Regions from separate parts of the Agromyces cucurbitae genome, predicted to be linked through region 3. Evidence: predicted binding sites of a transcription regulator. Region 3 holds the regulator's gene; each other region holds the start of a gene.
What was found. Region 3 encodes LexA, which represses DNA repair genes until DNA is damaged. Its sites were predicted from a motif close to TCGAACANNTGTTCGA; they were not measured.

Region 1: a site for LexA is predicted at 1,231-1,246, ahead of AC3RJ6_RS02015 (HNH endonuclease signature motif containing protein). Genes of this name have one in related genera too.
Region 2: a site for LexA is predicted at 2,142-2,157, ahead of AC3RJ6_RS03520 (DUF6504 family protein). Genes of this name have one in related genera too.
Region 4: a site for LexA is predicted at 1,373-1,388, ahead of AC3RJ6_RS01340 (YbaK/EbsC family protein). Genes of this name have one in related genera too.

What each region holds. Positions count from the first base shown of each region.
Region 1 covers NZ_JBYRES010000001.1:414,049-417,249, forward strand. Annotated here, with positions in the region: gene AC3RJ6_RS02015 (HNH endonuclease signature motif containing protein) at 1-1,200, opposite strand, end outside; gene AC3RJ6_RS02020 (winged helix DNA-binding domain-containing protein) at 1,372-2,538, opposite strand; gene AC3RJ6_RS02025 (ABC transporter permease) at 2,539-3,201, opposite strand, start outside.
Region 2 covers NZ_JBYRES010000001.1:726,275-729,475, reverse strand. Annotated here, with positions in the region: gene AC3RJ6_RS03535 (NUDIX hydrolase) at 1-346, opposite strand, end outside; gene AC3RJ6_RS03530 (prepilin peptidase) at 636-1,292, opposite strand; gene AC3RJ6_RS03525 (hypothetical protein) at 1,433-1,750, opposite strand; gene AC3RJ6_RS03520 (DUF6504 family protein) at 1,845-2,123, opposite strand; gene AC3RJ6_RS03515 (hypothetical protein) at 2,320-2,502, shown strand; gene AC3RJ6_RS03510 (FAD-dependent oxidoreductase) at 2,709-3,201, opposite strand, start outside.
Region 3 covers NZ_JBYRES010000004.1:31,425-34,625, forward strand. Annotated here, with positions in the region: gene AC3RJ6_RS14720 (histidinol-phosphate transaminase) at 1-646, opposite strand, end outside; gene AC3RJ6_RS14725 (LysM peptidoglycan-binding domain-containing protein) at 792-1,136, opposite strand; gene lexA (transcriptional repressor LexA) at 1,395-2,081, shown strand; gene AC3RJ6_RS14735 (alpha/beta fold hydrolase) at 2,128-2,877, opposite strand; gene metE (5-methyltetrahydropteroyltriglutamate--homocysteine S-methyltransferase) at 3,029-3,201, opposite strand, start outside.
Region 4 covers NZ_JBYRES010000001.1:262,622-265,822, forward strand. Annotated here, with positions in the region: gene AC3RJ6_RS01335 (NADPH-dependent FMN reductase) at 20-607, shown strand; gene AC3RJ6_RS01340 (YbaK/EbsC family protein) at 620-1,159, opposite strand; gene AC3RJ6_RS01345 (hypothetical protein) at 1,432-1,947, shown strand; gene AC3RJ6_RS01350 (NAD(P)H-dependent flavin oxidoreductase) at 2,012-3,109, opposite strand; gene AC3RJ6_RS01355 (flavin reductase family protein) at 3,106-3,201, opposite strand, start outside.

The DNA of each region.
Region 1 (3,201 bases), on a different contig from region 3:
TTGGGTGTGGGACGGGGGTCTGGTGCAGCCGGGCCAGGCGCAGCCGCCGTCGCGGTCGGTGAGGACGAGTTTCTGGGCTTGGGTGAACAGGCGGCGGGATCGGCCGAGTTGGAGGTTCTCGTGCCCGTCGCCGAGGTAGAGGGGTGCGATGCCGGCGGACATCGCGAGTTCTTGGATCGTGGCGGCCGAGACGGGTTGGTCGATGCCGTCGATGGTGCCGTGCCCGCGCCCGGTCTGCAGTGCGGTGGCGTCGATGCGGGCGACGACGGTCGCCTGCCGGAGGGGTGCGGGGCCGTCGGCGGCGGTGAGGGAGTGGCGTGCGAGGTCGGCGAGGGCGTCGAGGTTCATCTGCGCGATCGTGCGCTGCTCGGCGAACACGTCATCGGGGCTGCCGGTGGTTGCGGGCGCGGGTCGTTTCGCGTCGCGGGCTTGGTGGAGTTCGGCGGCGACGAGGGGCTCGATCGCGAGTTTGATGGGGGCGCCGTTGGCGGGGTCGGCGGCGCCGGTGAACCGGATCATGCCGTGCTCGTCTTCCCAGATGCGGAGCTCGCGGGCGGCCCGCAACTCGTCTTCGCGGGGTTTCACACCGTCGGGGTCGAGGCGGGCTTCGAGGAGTTTCACGAGCCGGTGCAACCCGTCGGCCCCGACGGTCGGGGCGCGTTCGACGAGGAATCGTTCGGCGTCGGAGAGTTCGGCCCGGTCGGCGCGGGGTGCGACGCGGTCGCAGAACCGGCGGATCACGTCGGCCGCGTCGACGCAGATCGTGCCCGAGGCGAGTGCGTCGGCGAGGTGCGGGTGCCTGGGCGGCAGCAGTTCACCGGTGAACGAAGCGCGGGGTGCGGTCGCCTGCCCCACGGCGACGAGTTTCACCGCGTCTTGGTAGCGGCCGCCGGTCGCGGACGCGATCAATCGTTCCGCGGAGGCGAACCCGTGCTTGCGGGCGACCTCGTCGGTGCCGGGCTTGGAGCGGGCGGCGAGTTCGGCCGCGACGGGCGCCTGCAACGCCTGCACCTGCCGCACGAGTTCGCCGAGGGCTTCGGTCGCCCGGACCAGCCCGTCGTCACTCATCAGGCGCACGTCGGCGGCCGCGTCGACCGAGCCCGGCGTGCCCGCGAGCCGGGCACCGGCCCACACCTCAGCAAGCCCGTTGATGGCGGCTGAAACCCCGGTCAGGGCGGGTATTCCGGCGGGTTCGGGCATGTTCCGAGTCTACCCGGAACCACCCGGGATTCGAAGAGATGTTCGAGGCTTGTGGAGAACTTTTGCCGACCCGGACCCGGATGCTGGAGACCCTCGCGAACGTGGTCTCGATACGCGCCCTCCACCGTCGGGCGCTACTCGACCGACTCACCCGACCGGTCGATGCGAGCATCAGATCGCGGTGACGGACTCGATCTCGATCTCGACCGACCCGCCGAGGAACGCGGCGACCTCGGCGAGGCGTTCATCGAGCGAGCGCCGCTCGACGTGCGAGAACTCCCGCCACGGCAGGACCCGCAGCGTCGCCCGGTCGCCGCGAACGACCGGCGCCCACCTGCCGGCCATCACCCCGCCCGCGAACATCGCGTGCAGCGGGAACTCGGGGATGATCGGCGCCGCCACGCCGGGTGGCTGCAGGTAGTCGCGCGGCGACGCATAGCCCATGACGTACTCGTCGTAGCCCTGCAGCAGGTCGATGCGGGAGGGGTCGTCGTCGCGCGCCGCGCGTTCCGCCGTCCGCGACGACCACGCGGCCGCGACCGCGCCGTCGTGCCAGAGCTCCTCGTCGTCGTCGAGCCGCTCGATGCGTCCGTCGGTGATCTCGGATGCCGCGGCCAGCGCGTCACGCACGTCGCCGAGCGTGAAGCCCGACCACGCCGACAGGTCGCGCACCGTCACCGGCCCACGGGTCGCGACCGCCCGCTCGGCGAGCTCGGCGAGCGCCTCCGAGCGGTCTCGCGCCGGAGAGGCGGGCACGCGCTCGTCGAACGCCGCATAGGTACGCTGCTTGCCGGCGCTCGCGCCAGAGATCGCCACGAGCTCCAGCTCGGCGAGCAGCAGCACGAACAGCAGGCCCGTCGTCGGGAGGCCGGCGCGCTCGAGCGCCTCGGCGAGCTCGCCCCTCGTGCGGTGCCCGCCGTCGAGCGCACGCGCCACGACGTCGACGGCCCTCGCGCCGGCTTCGCCGTCCCACCCGGCCTTGCGGATCGTCCCCGCCATCTGGCGGCGCACCCGCGGCACCGACACTTCGAGCAGCCAGCGCGCGTCCTCTGGCACGACGAAGTGCCAGGTGGGGCGCAGCACGTGCGTGCGCAGGATCTCGCCCCGATCGATCGCCGCGGCGACCGAAGCCGCGTCGGGGCGCGACGCCGGAGCGATGCGCTGCGCGAGCCCCCACTGCGCGGGCAGGTACTCCTGCGCCTGGACTGCGAGCGCCCGCCGCACGACGGCGGCCGGGGTCGCGGACGGCGCCGGCCCCGCGGCATCCGCATCACCGCCGACCCGCGCGCGCAGGCCCTGCGCGAACAGCCGACGTGAGCGAAGCTCGGCGGCGAGCACCTACGACACGTCCCTCCGCCAGGTCGTCGCACCGCCGATCACGGTCGCGACGACCGCGATCCCGAGCAGCACGAGGCCGCCCTGCCACCACTCGAGCGACTGCACGGCCGCCCCGGCCGGGGTCGCCATCGTGTAGAACGACGCCCCGACGAGCGCGTCGCTCGCGGCGCCGGGCAGGTACTGGCCGATCGCCGCCGTGACGTCGCTGAGCGAGGCCACGAGCCGCAGGATGGGCTCGATGAACTGCGCGAACACGATGACGATCACGATCGCCGCGACCTGGTTCACGACGAGCACGCCGAGGCCGACGCCGATGCCGCCCCAGAGTGCGAGGGCGAGCACGCCGCGGCCGATGAGCGCCCACGTGTCGGACGAGTCGAGTCCGGTGTCGAGCCCGAAGCCCGCGAGCGCCGCGGCGCCCGCACCGACCGAGGCGGCGAAGGCGAGCACGCCGAGCCCGGCGCCGACGACGAGCTGCGAGGCGAACTTCGACCACAGCACCACCTGGCGGTGCGGCGCGGCGAGGAACGTCGGGGTGAGCGTCTTGTGCCGGTACTCGCTCGTGACCGCGAGCGCGCCCAGCAGCACCGGGAAGACGTAGCCGATCGACGACGCGAAGCTGTAGATGAGCGGCGCGAGCTCGGTGCCCGGCGGCACGACCTG
Region 2 (3,201 bases), on a different contig from region 3:
CGTAGAGATCGAGCAACGCGGATGCCTCGGCGAATCGGCCGACGGGCTCGAGCACATCGGGCTCGACGTCGAGGCCCGTCTCCTCGCGCAGTTCGCGGCTCGCCGCCTCGCGACTCGTCTCGCCGGCCAGGGCACTGCCGCCGGGAAACTCCCACGCGAGCGGAAACTCGTGCTTCTGCGCCGCGCGCTGAGTGAGGAGCACACGTCCATCGGCGTGCTGAGCGCAGACGGCGACGATGAGGTGGAAGCGTCCGTTCGGCCAGCCGGGCGCACCACGCTGGTAGAGCTCACCGGTCGGCACGCCATCGGCGTCGACGACGTCCCACCACTCCTCGTCGAGGTTCACGAAGGACAGTATGCCGTTGCATTCCGCACCCCTCGAACGGGGAGTACCCCGCGATGGCATAGATGGGGGACACTCGGGGGCAGGGTGAGTCGGAATCCGTGGCAGGGCGCCAGACCGCCTCGGAGTTGCACTCGTGGGTTGATGCCCGAGAACGTGATCCTCGCGAGTCCAACTTCCGGATGCAGAGGGTGCTCGCGGCGCAGGGCCTCGATACGCGTCGTCGCTACTCGACCACCGAGGGTTTCGAGACGCTCGCTGCGCTCGCTCCTCAACCCGCTCGAGGGAGAGCTCAGCCCGCGGCCAACCACACCGCCACGAGCGCGCCCGCGAGCATCGACGGCCCGAACGGAATCGACCCGCGCAACGTCACCTTCCGCCGCGCGAGCGCGATGAGCGCGAGCACGCCGCCGATCACGAACGCGGCGAGCAGCGCGATGAGCCACGCCGACAGGCCGAACCATCCGGCGAGCAGGCCGACCACGAGCGCGAGCTTGACGTCGCCCATGCCCATCGACGACGGCGAGATGAGCGCGAGCACGAAATAGGCGACGAACATGGCGGATGCTCCGGCCAGCGCCCACACGAGCCGAATCCACTCCCCCGTGGCCCACGTGGCGGGAACGAGCAGCACCCCGACGGTCGCGAGCGCCGGAAAGACGACGGCATTCGGCAGCCGCTTCTCGGCCAGGTCGACGATCGAGAGCACCGTCGCGAACGCGGCGAACGCGAGCAGCGCCGGCAGCAGCCAGGTGGGGCCGACGCGCAGGGCGAGCAGCCCGAAGGTGATCGCGGCGGTCACGGCCGACGCGACGCGGATCGTGCGCCGCGGCATCCGCCCATGTTTCATCGACTGCTCGGCCCACCTGGCCAGCGGCCACCACCCCAGCACGAACCCGACGCCCACGGCGGCGAGCGCGGTGACGAGCGCGGGCGGGTCGAGCAGCATGGTGAGCAGCGTAGCGGCAATGCGGCCGAAGGGCGGGGCGGGTGTGGATGCCTCGGGCCTGGGTGGACGCCGCTGCGCCAGTGGCCTCGCGGGCGGTCGCGAACCGCGTCGCCGCTACTCGACCGACCGCTCGACGCCGCTCAGCTGCGGCGGCGCACGGCGTTCGCGTAGACCCAGACGAAGTTGTCGTGACGGGTGGCCGGGTCGGGGTACTTCACGAGCACGGCGCCGCGGGTCCAGGCGATCGCTTCGCCCTGCACGTCACGGGGCTCCTCGTACGCGACGCGATACCTGATCGTGGCCGTCACCGGCACGGCCTCGCGGGCGTCGTTGCGCCGCCCGGTGCGACGCACCTCGGAGGTCGTGAGCGACACGGGCGCACCACGCTTCGCCTGCTCGAGCTGCAGCTCGTCGGTGCGCTCGTCGGCTCGCTCGGGGTAGCGGCGGTTGGTGCCCACTACTGCTCCCCCGGCGGGTTCGTCGCGTGGCCGGCGGCGTGCAGCGCGGGCCGCATCGGGCGCTGCGCTCGGTTCGATCGGTAATTCGCGCGGTTCATTCGTAGATCGCTTCGACGACCCACCCCGAGGGGGCCAACCGCAGGTCGAAGACGAGCACCTCGTGGTCGTCGGTGCGCCCCGTGACCCGCCAGCCCGGCGAAAGCAGCACGTCGACCGGCGGATGGCTGATGCCCGACGGCCATTCGGGCTGCCGAGCGAGCGGAGTCGGGGTGTCGATGACCCGGTACCGGGTGCCGTGATAGACGAGACGCGCCGGCCGCTCGGAGCCGTCGAGCCAGACGGCCACCGGTTCGGCGTCGCTGATCGTGAGCATCGTGACCTCCTCACGGATTCGAACTGATGTTCGAAACTGTAAGCGACGAAGTCGCGATACGCCAACACGGATGGGACGAGCGGCCGACCCGACTCACGGCCGATGCACAGGAGCGAAGGGGTGCCGCCGCCGGCCGGCCCACGTAGTCTGGGCACACCCATCACGGGTCACCGACCGAGTCTCCGAAGGAGCCGACATGAGCGCCTACGTCATCGCCCTCGTCACCACCGGTGCGATCACCGCCGCTGCCGCTCTGGTCGGCATCGTCGCCGTGATGAATCGTCGCCGGCCGCTCACCGCGAAGGCGCACGACCCGCAGTTGCAGCGCGAGCTCGCCGAGGTGCAGCGCCAGATCGACCGGGGTCGCAACAGCCTCTGACGCCTTCGGCGCCGCGATCGGCCGGCACACTCTGCAACTCTGCTTCACCACCGACTCGCGCAAGCGGAACCGCCGCGAGGCATCCGCTCGACCGTGGTCTCGAAACGGGCTTCGCCCTACTCGACCGACGAGTACCGGCCGTGGTCTCGCTTCGCCCTACTCGACCGACCAGTACGTGACGTGGCCTCCCACTCGACCGACGGTGGTTACGCGACCTCGCCGCGCGACACGTCGACCATCTCGTCGCGAGGCACGACCTTGATGCGCACTCGCTCCTCGGCCGAACCGAGCGCCATCTCGTGCTCGTCGAGACGATGCCAGCCGTCGAGATCGGTCCAGCGGATGCCACGCGACTCGAGCAGCTCGATCACCGACTCCTCCGACGGCGACTCGGGCCGCCACCAATTGCCGAGGTCGTTGATGACGTGCTTGATGGTCTCCATCGCATCCGACTTCGTGTGACCGATGAGACCGACGGGCCCGCGCTTGATCCAACCGGTCGCGTACACGCCGTACATCTGGCGCGACTCGCCCGTCTCCTTGTCGCGAATCAGCACCTGACCCTCGTGGTTCGGGATGACCCCGAACTTCTTGTCGAACGGCACACCCGGCAGCGGCGACCCGAAGTAGCCGACCGCACGGTACACGGCCTGGATCGGCAGCTCGCGGATCTCGCCCGTACCGACGACCCCGCCCGCA
Region 3 (3,201 bases):
CGAGGCGCGGCCGCCCGTCGAGCAGGGTGAGTGCGCTCGGCGTGCCCGGATCGGCGAACTCGAAGTAGGCCTCGTCGACCACGACGATGCCGCGTGCGGCGTCGGCGACCGCGCGGACCGTGTCGAGCGAGAGCGGCGTACCCGTGGGGTTGTTCGGGGCGCACAGGAAGACGAGATCGGGGTCGTGCTCGCGCACGGCCGCCACGGCGGTCTCGGGACTCAGCTCGAAGTCGTCGTCCCGCTCCGCGGAGATCCAGCGGGTGCCCGTGCCCGAGGCGAGCAGCGAGTACATCGAATACGTCGGCGAGAACCCGAGCACCGAGCGGCCCGGTCCGCCGAAGGCCTGCAGCACCTGCTGCAGCACCTCGTTGGAGCCGTTGGCGGCCCAGATCTGGTCGGGCGAGAGCGCGTGGCCGAGATACCGCGCCAAGGCCTCGCGGAGTTCGGTGAACTCGCGATCGGGATAGCGGTTCAGTCGCAGGATCGCGGCGGCGACGCGGGCGACGATGTCGTGCGCGACGTCTTCGGGGATGGCATGCGTGTTCTCGTTGACGTTGAGGGCGACCGGCACGGCCTTCTGGGGGGCGCCGTACGGAGAGCGACCGCGAAGGTCGTCGCGGATGGGAAGGTCGTCGAGACTCGTCACCGATCCAGCCTAGCCACGCCGATCACGGCGACGACGACGTGCGACACCGTGTGACGGGCGGCGGCACCGCGAGCCGCGCATCGGCGGGCGCTGCATGCCGCACGGGCGTTCTCGCGCTGCGGACGCCCGTCGCGAAGCGGCCGCGTCACTCGGCCGCCGGCACCGCCAGGCGCTGGCCGGGCTCGATCGTCGCACCGTCGAGCTGGTTGAGCCGCACGATCTCGGCGATCGTGTCGCGCGGATCGGCGGACGGCGCGATCGACTCGGCGATCTGCCACAGGGAGGCGCCGGCGTCGACGGTCACGTACTGCAGCGACCCTCCGCCGGAGAGGTCGGCGGCCGCGCCGCCGGCGTTCAACGCCGACGCGAACACCCAGACGGCGATCGGAAGCGCGGCGAGCGTCGTGAAGACGACTCGCCCGCGACGCGTCAGCCGGAGGCGCGTGCGCGCCTCGGCCGGGAAGTCGCTCGTCATGATCGCTGCGCTCATGTCACCCCTCCTGCGTGGACTGCATCCGGCCCTCGGCCGGGAGGGCCGGATGCGAATCTCTGTTCCGAATATATCTTCGAACATCTTCGACTGCAAGCACCGGCCCGCGGATTTCTCCGCATCCGATCTCGCGACACACTCGAACGGATGTTTGCCGCGCCCGCCTGCGGCGGATACAGTTTCGAATGTCTGGCAAGAGTCCAGCAGACACCACCGACATCCGGTCGCAGCGGGCGATCGCAACGAGGGGCGGAGAGCGTGAAGAGCGACAACGACGTGCGCGAGACCGGCAGGGCACGCCGCCGCAAGAGCCTGAGCGCGAAGCAGATCTCGATCCTCGAGGTCGTGCAGCGTTCGGTCGCCACACGCGGCTACCCGCCGAGCATGCGCGAGATCGGCGACGCCGTCGGACTGTCGTCGCTGTCGAGCGTCACGCACCAGCTGAACCAGCTCGAGCTCGCCGGGTACCTGCGGCGCGACCCGAACCGGCCCAGGGCGCTCGAGGTGCTCATCGAGCTGCCGGGCCTCGACGAGCGCGCGCCGTCGGCGGGCGAGCCGGCACCCGTCGCCGACGCCGCCATGGTGCCGCTCGTCGGCCGCATCGCGGCCGGTGTGCCCATCACCGCGGAGCAGCAGATCGACGAGGTGTTCCCCCTCCCCCGGCAGCTCGTCGGCAAGGGCGAGCTGTTCATCCTGAAGGTCGTCGGCGACTCGATGGTCGACGCCGCGATCTGCGACGGCGACTGGGTGGTCGTGCGCTCGCAGCGCACGGCCGAGAACGGCGAGATCGTCGCGGCGATGCTCGACGGCGAGGCGACCGTCAAGGTCTTCCGCCAGCGCGACGGCCACACCTGGCTGCTGCCGCGCAACACCGCGTTCGAGCCGATCCTCGGCGACCACGCCGAGGTGCTCGGCAAGGTCGTCGCCGTGCTGCGAACGGTCTGATCCGCACCGAGCCGCTCGGGGACGCCCCCGGTCGAGCCGACGGTCGTCAGACGGACGCGGCCGCCTCCGCGGACTGGCCGACCGATCGCAACCACTCGCCGATCGCGTGCATGAAGCCCGCATGGTCGTCGCGGAAGACCGTGTGCCCCGTGCCCGGCACCGTGGCGACCGTCATTCCCCTGCGGCGCAGGTCGGCCGCGACCCGGTCGGTGATGAGCAGGCTCCGCTCGGCGAGCAGCACGAGGCTGGGGGCGACGAGTCGCGCGGGCGGCACGAGCGGCCGGGTGTCGGCGAAGCCGAGGATCGTGCGCTTGTCCCAGTCGCGCAGCGTCGCGAGCTCGATGTCGACGTCGGTCGCGCTCCACTTCGGGTTCATCCGCACCAGCGCACCGCGGCGGGGCCTCGGCGCGATCGCGAAGAACAGCTTGTAGGCGAGGCCCATCGGCCCCTTCGGGAACGCGAACGCGGGGTCGACGTAGATCGCCGTGCGCGGCGCGAGCCGGTCGGCGACGAGGCTCGCGACGAGGCCGCCGAGCGAGTGGCCGAGCACCACGTCGGGCGGGCCGTCGAGCATGGGTGCGACCGTCTCGACGACGTCGTCGGCCCACGCCGCCGGGGAGTAGCGCCGCGCCCGCGGGCTGCGTCCGTGGCCGGCGAGGTCGACGGCCAGCACCCGGAACCCCTGCGCCTCGAGTTCGCCGGTGACGCGATGCCACGCCCGGGAGTCCGACATGATGCCGTGGATGAGGATGGCCGTCCGGGCGCCGGCGCCCGTCTCGTGAACCGCGAGTCGCATGCGACGACCGTACGCGGCGCGCCTGAGCATCGACCCGGCGAACCATGCGAACCCGCCGTGCATCGCCCGGTCGTCGGCCTCGAACCATCCCCCGGCCCGGCCGCCGGGGGCACGGGCGGACGCCGGCTCGCGGCATCCGCCCGCAACCCGCCTAGCTCGCGACCGCGACCGCCGCGCGGTCGGCCTCGAGCCGGGCCCGCACGGCGCGAGTGGCCGCGACGAGGTTCGCGAGCGAGGCGACCGTCTCGTCGTAGCCGCGCGTCTTCAGCCCGCAGTCGGGATTCACCCACAGCCGCCCCGCCGGGATGCTCGCTGCCGCACGCT
Region 4 (3,201 bases), on a different contig from region 3:
TACCGAAGGAGCCCTTCACATGTCCGATATCCGCATCGCCGTCATCGTCGGCAGCACCCGTCCCGGTCGCAAGAGCAAGGACGTCGCCGACTGGGTGATCGCCCAGGCGCGAGGGCGCGACGGCGCCGCCTACGAGCTCGTCGACCTCGCCGACTATCCGCTGCCGCACCTCGACGAGCCGATGCCGGCCGCGTTCGGCCAGTACGCCGGCGAGCACACCAAGGCGTGGGCGGCGAAGATCGCCTCGTACGACGGATTCGTGTTCGTCACTCCCGAGTACAACCACTCAACCTCGGGCGTGCTCAAGAACGCGCTCGACTTCCTCTACGCCGAATGGAACAACAAGGCCGCGGCCTTCGTCGGATACGGGGCCGTCGGTGCGGCCCGCGCGGTCGAGCACCTGCGCGGCATCGCCTCCGAGCTGCAGCTCGCGCACGTCCGCCAGTCGCTCGCGTTCTCGGGCTTCACCGACTTCGAGAACTACACGACGTTCAAGCCCGCCGAGATCCACGAGCAGTTCGCGGCCACCATGTTCGACCAGCTCGAGGCCTGGACCGTCGCGATGCGGTCGGTGCGCCAGTCCGAGGTCGTCGCCGAGGCGGCCTGACCGCCGCCTCGCTCACCCGGCCGGTGCGAGCGCGATCGGCAGCACGACGGCGCCTGGAAGTCCGGCCAGGTAGGCACCCGAGACGAGGAGCTTCGCGTCTCGGGTGCCGCCGCCGACGATGAGCCGTTCGTGCGTCGCGACCGACTCGTCGACGAGAATCGGCCAGCCGCCCGGCAGGCCGACGGGCGTGATGCCGCCGACCTGCATGCCGGTCAGCTCGACCGCGAGGTCCATCGGCGCGAACGACAGCTTGCGGGCGTCGAGGTGCCGGCGCACCGCGCCGTTCACGTCGAGCCGGTCGGCGCCGCGCACGAGGCACGCGGCGTACCAGGTGCGGTCGCCACGGCGGGCCTGCACGACGACGCAGTTGGCGCCGTCGGCCGGCGAGATCTCGTAGTGCTCGCAGAACGCCGCGGTGTCGGCGAGCGTCGCGTCGATCGCGGCGACGAGCACGTCGCGGTCGGGCGCGGCGGCCAGCGCCGCCGCCGTCGGCGGGGCGAGCAGCTCGGGCGAGTCGACGGCGGGTGAGAAGTCGAGGGTTCCGAAGCGCATGGTGGCAAGCGTAGGGGGGGAATGGGTTTCGAGACGCGTCCTCCTTCGTCGGGCGCTCCTCAACCCGCCGACCTTGCGTCTGAGTCGGCGGTTTCGAGACGCGTCCTCCTTCGTCGGGCGCTCCTCAACCCGCCGACCTTGCGTCTGAGTCGGCGGTTTCGAGACGCGTCCTCCTTCGTCGGGCGCTCCTCAACCCGCGGTGGGAGTCGCGACTCGAACTTCCGGTCGATGCCGGGCCCGAGGCATCCGCGTAGCCTCGTACGGGAGGAAACATGGATCTCGAGCCGATGCTGCTGAAGCTCGACCGCATCGCCGGCGGCCGGGCCGCGGGTGTGAAGGTCGCCGACGAGCTCGTCGGGCACCCGCGCACCCGTCGTGCGTTCACGTGGATCACCTGGCTGCTCGCCGTCGAGGTGCTGATCGGCGGTGCGGCGTTCGTCGTCGCGGTCGTGCTGCTCGCCAACGGCACGGTGCTCGCCTTCCCGGTGTGGATGCGCATCCTCGTCGTGCTCGGCATGACGGTGACGCTCTTCTACTTCGCCTGGCGGGCGCAGAAGGGCTATCGCTGGGCGTACTCGCGGCTGCGGCTGTTCAGCAAGATCTTCCCGGTCGTGACGCTCGTCATGGCGGCGATCCCCGGGCTCTTCCCGTTCTGGATGGTGACCGAGCAGATCGTGTTCAGCCTCATCCTCATCGGCATCGCCGACTTCCTCGACAGCGACCACATGCGGCAGGTCTTCCGGAAACCGGACGAGCCGGTCGCACCGGACGCGCCCGCGTCCGCGTAGCGGTCCGGACCGGTCGCACCGGACGCGCCCGCGTCCGCGTAGCGGTCCGGACCGGTCGCGTGCCTCAGAACGGGCGGGCGAGCAGGCGGGATGCCTCGTGCGTGAACTCCGCGATCACGTCGGCGACCGGGCGCGACGAGCGCAGCAGCCCGACGCCCTGACCCGCATCGAACGGCACGAGGTCGTGCTCGCCGGCGGCATTCGCGCGCGAGAACTCGCGCTTGAACGCGGCGAGGCCGGCGCTGCCGCCCAGACCGTCGGTCTCGCGGAGCTCGCGCACGCGGTGCTCCCACTCGTCGACGAAGCCGTTGCGGATCACCCGCTCGGGGAAGCGGTCGGGCCACGGCAGCCCGAGTGCGGCGTCGGCCGCGGTCGTGTTCACGGTGTCGTCGCCCGTCGCGGCGAAGATCACCGGCTTCGCCGACTCGGGCGTGAGCGACTCGGGGCTCGCGATGAACGCGGTGCCGATCCAGGCGGCGTCGGCACCGGCGGCGAGCACGGCCGCAAGGCTGCGACCCGAGCCGATGCCGCCGGCGGCGAGCACCGCGGGTGCGCCTGGGCGACCGACTGCCCCGAGCGCGTCGGCCGCGTCGTCGCCGCCTCGCCGGTCGTCGAGCGCATCGAGCACCGCGTCGAGCAGGGCGAGCGTGCCGAGGCGCGGATCGCCGTGCCCGCCGCCCTCCGAGCCGCGGGCGACGATCACGTCGATCCCGGCGTCGGCCGCGACGAGCGCCTCGGCCGCCGTGTACACCTGCGTCGCGGCGAGCGATCCGGCGTCGTGCACCCGGTCGACCCAGTCGAAGCGGGTCGCGAAGCCGATCGAGACGAGCGCCGGCCGGGCCGCGAGTGCGATGTCGAGCATCGCCGGGTCGCGCTCGAGACCCCAGTGCACCATGCCGATGCCGAAGGGGCGCGCAGCGCCCGCGTCGTCGAACGCGGCGAGCTGCGCCTCGAGCTTGGCCGCCGAGCCCGCGCTGCCCATGCCGATCGTGCCGAGCGCGCCCGCTCGCGAGACCGCGTCGGCGAAGCGCCCGCCCGCGACGCCGCCCATCGGGGCGCTGACGATCGGGGTCGTGAGGCCGAGCGAACGCGACCAGGGGGTCGAGAGCACGGGCGGGGTCTCGAGACGAGCCTTCGTCGCTCGCCCATCGGCGTCGGTCACGGCTGCACCTCCTGTTCGGCGGCCCAGCTCAGGAACGCCGGGTCGGCCGACACGATGCGCGACACCTCTTCGCCGCCGTCGCAGCGGCAGAG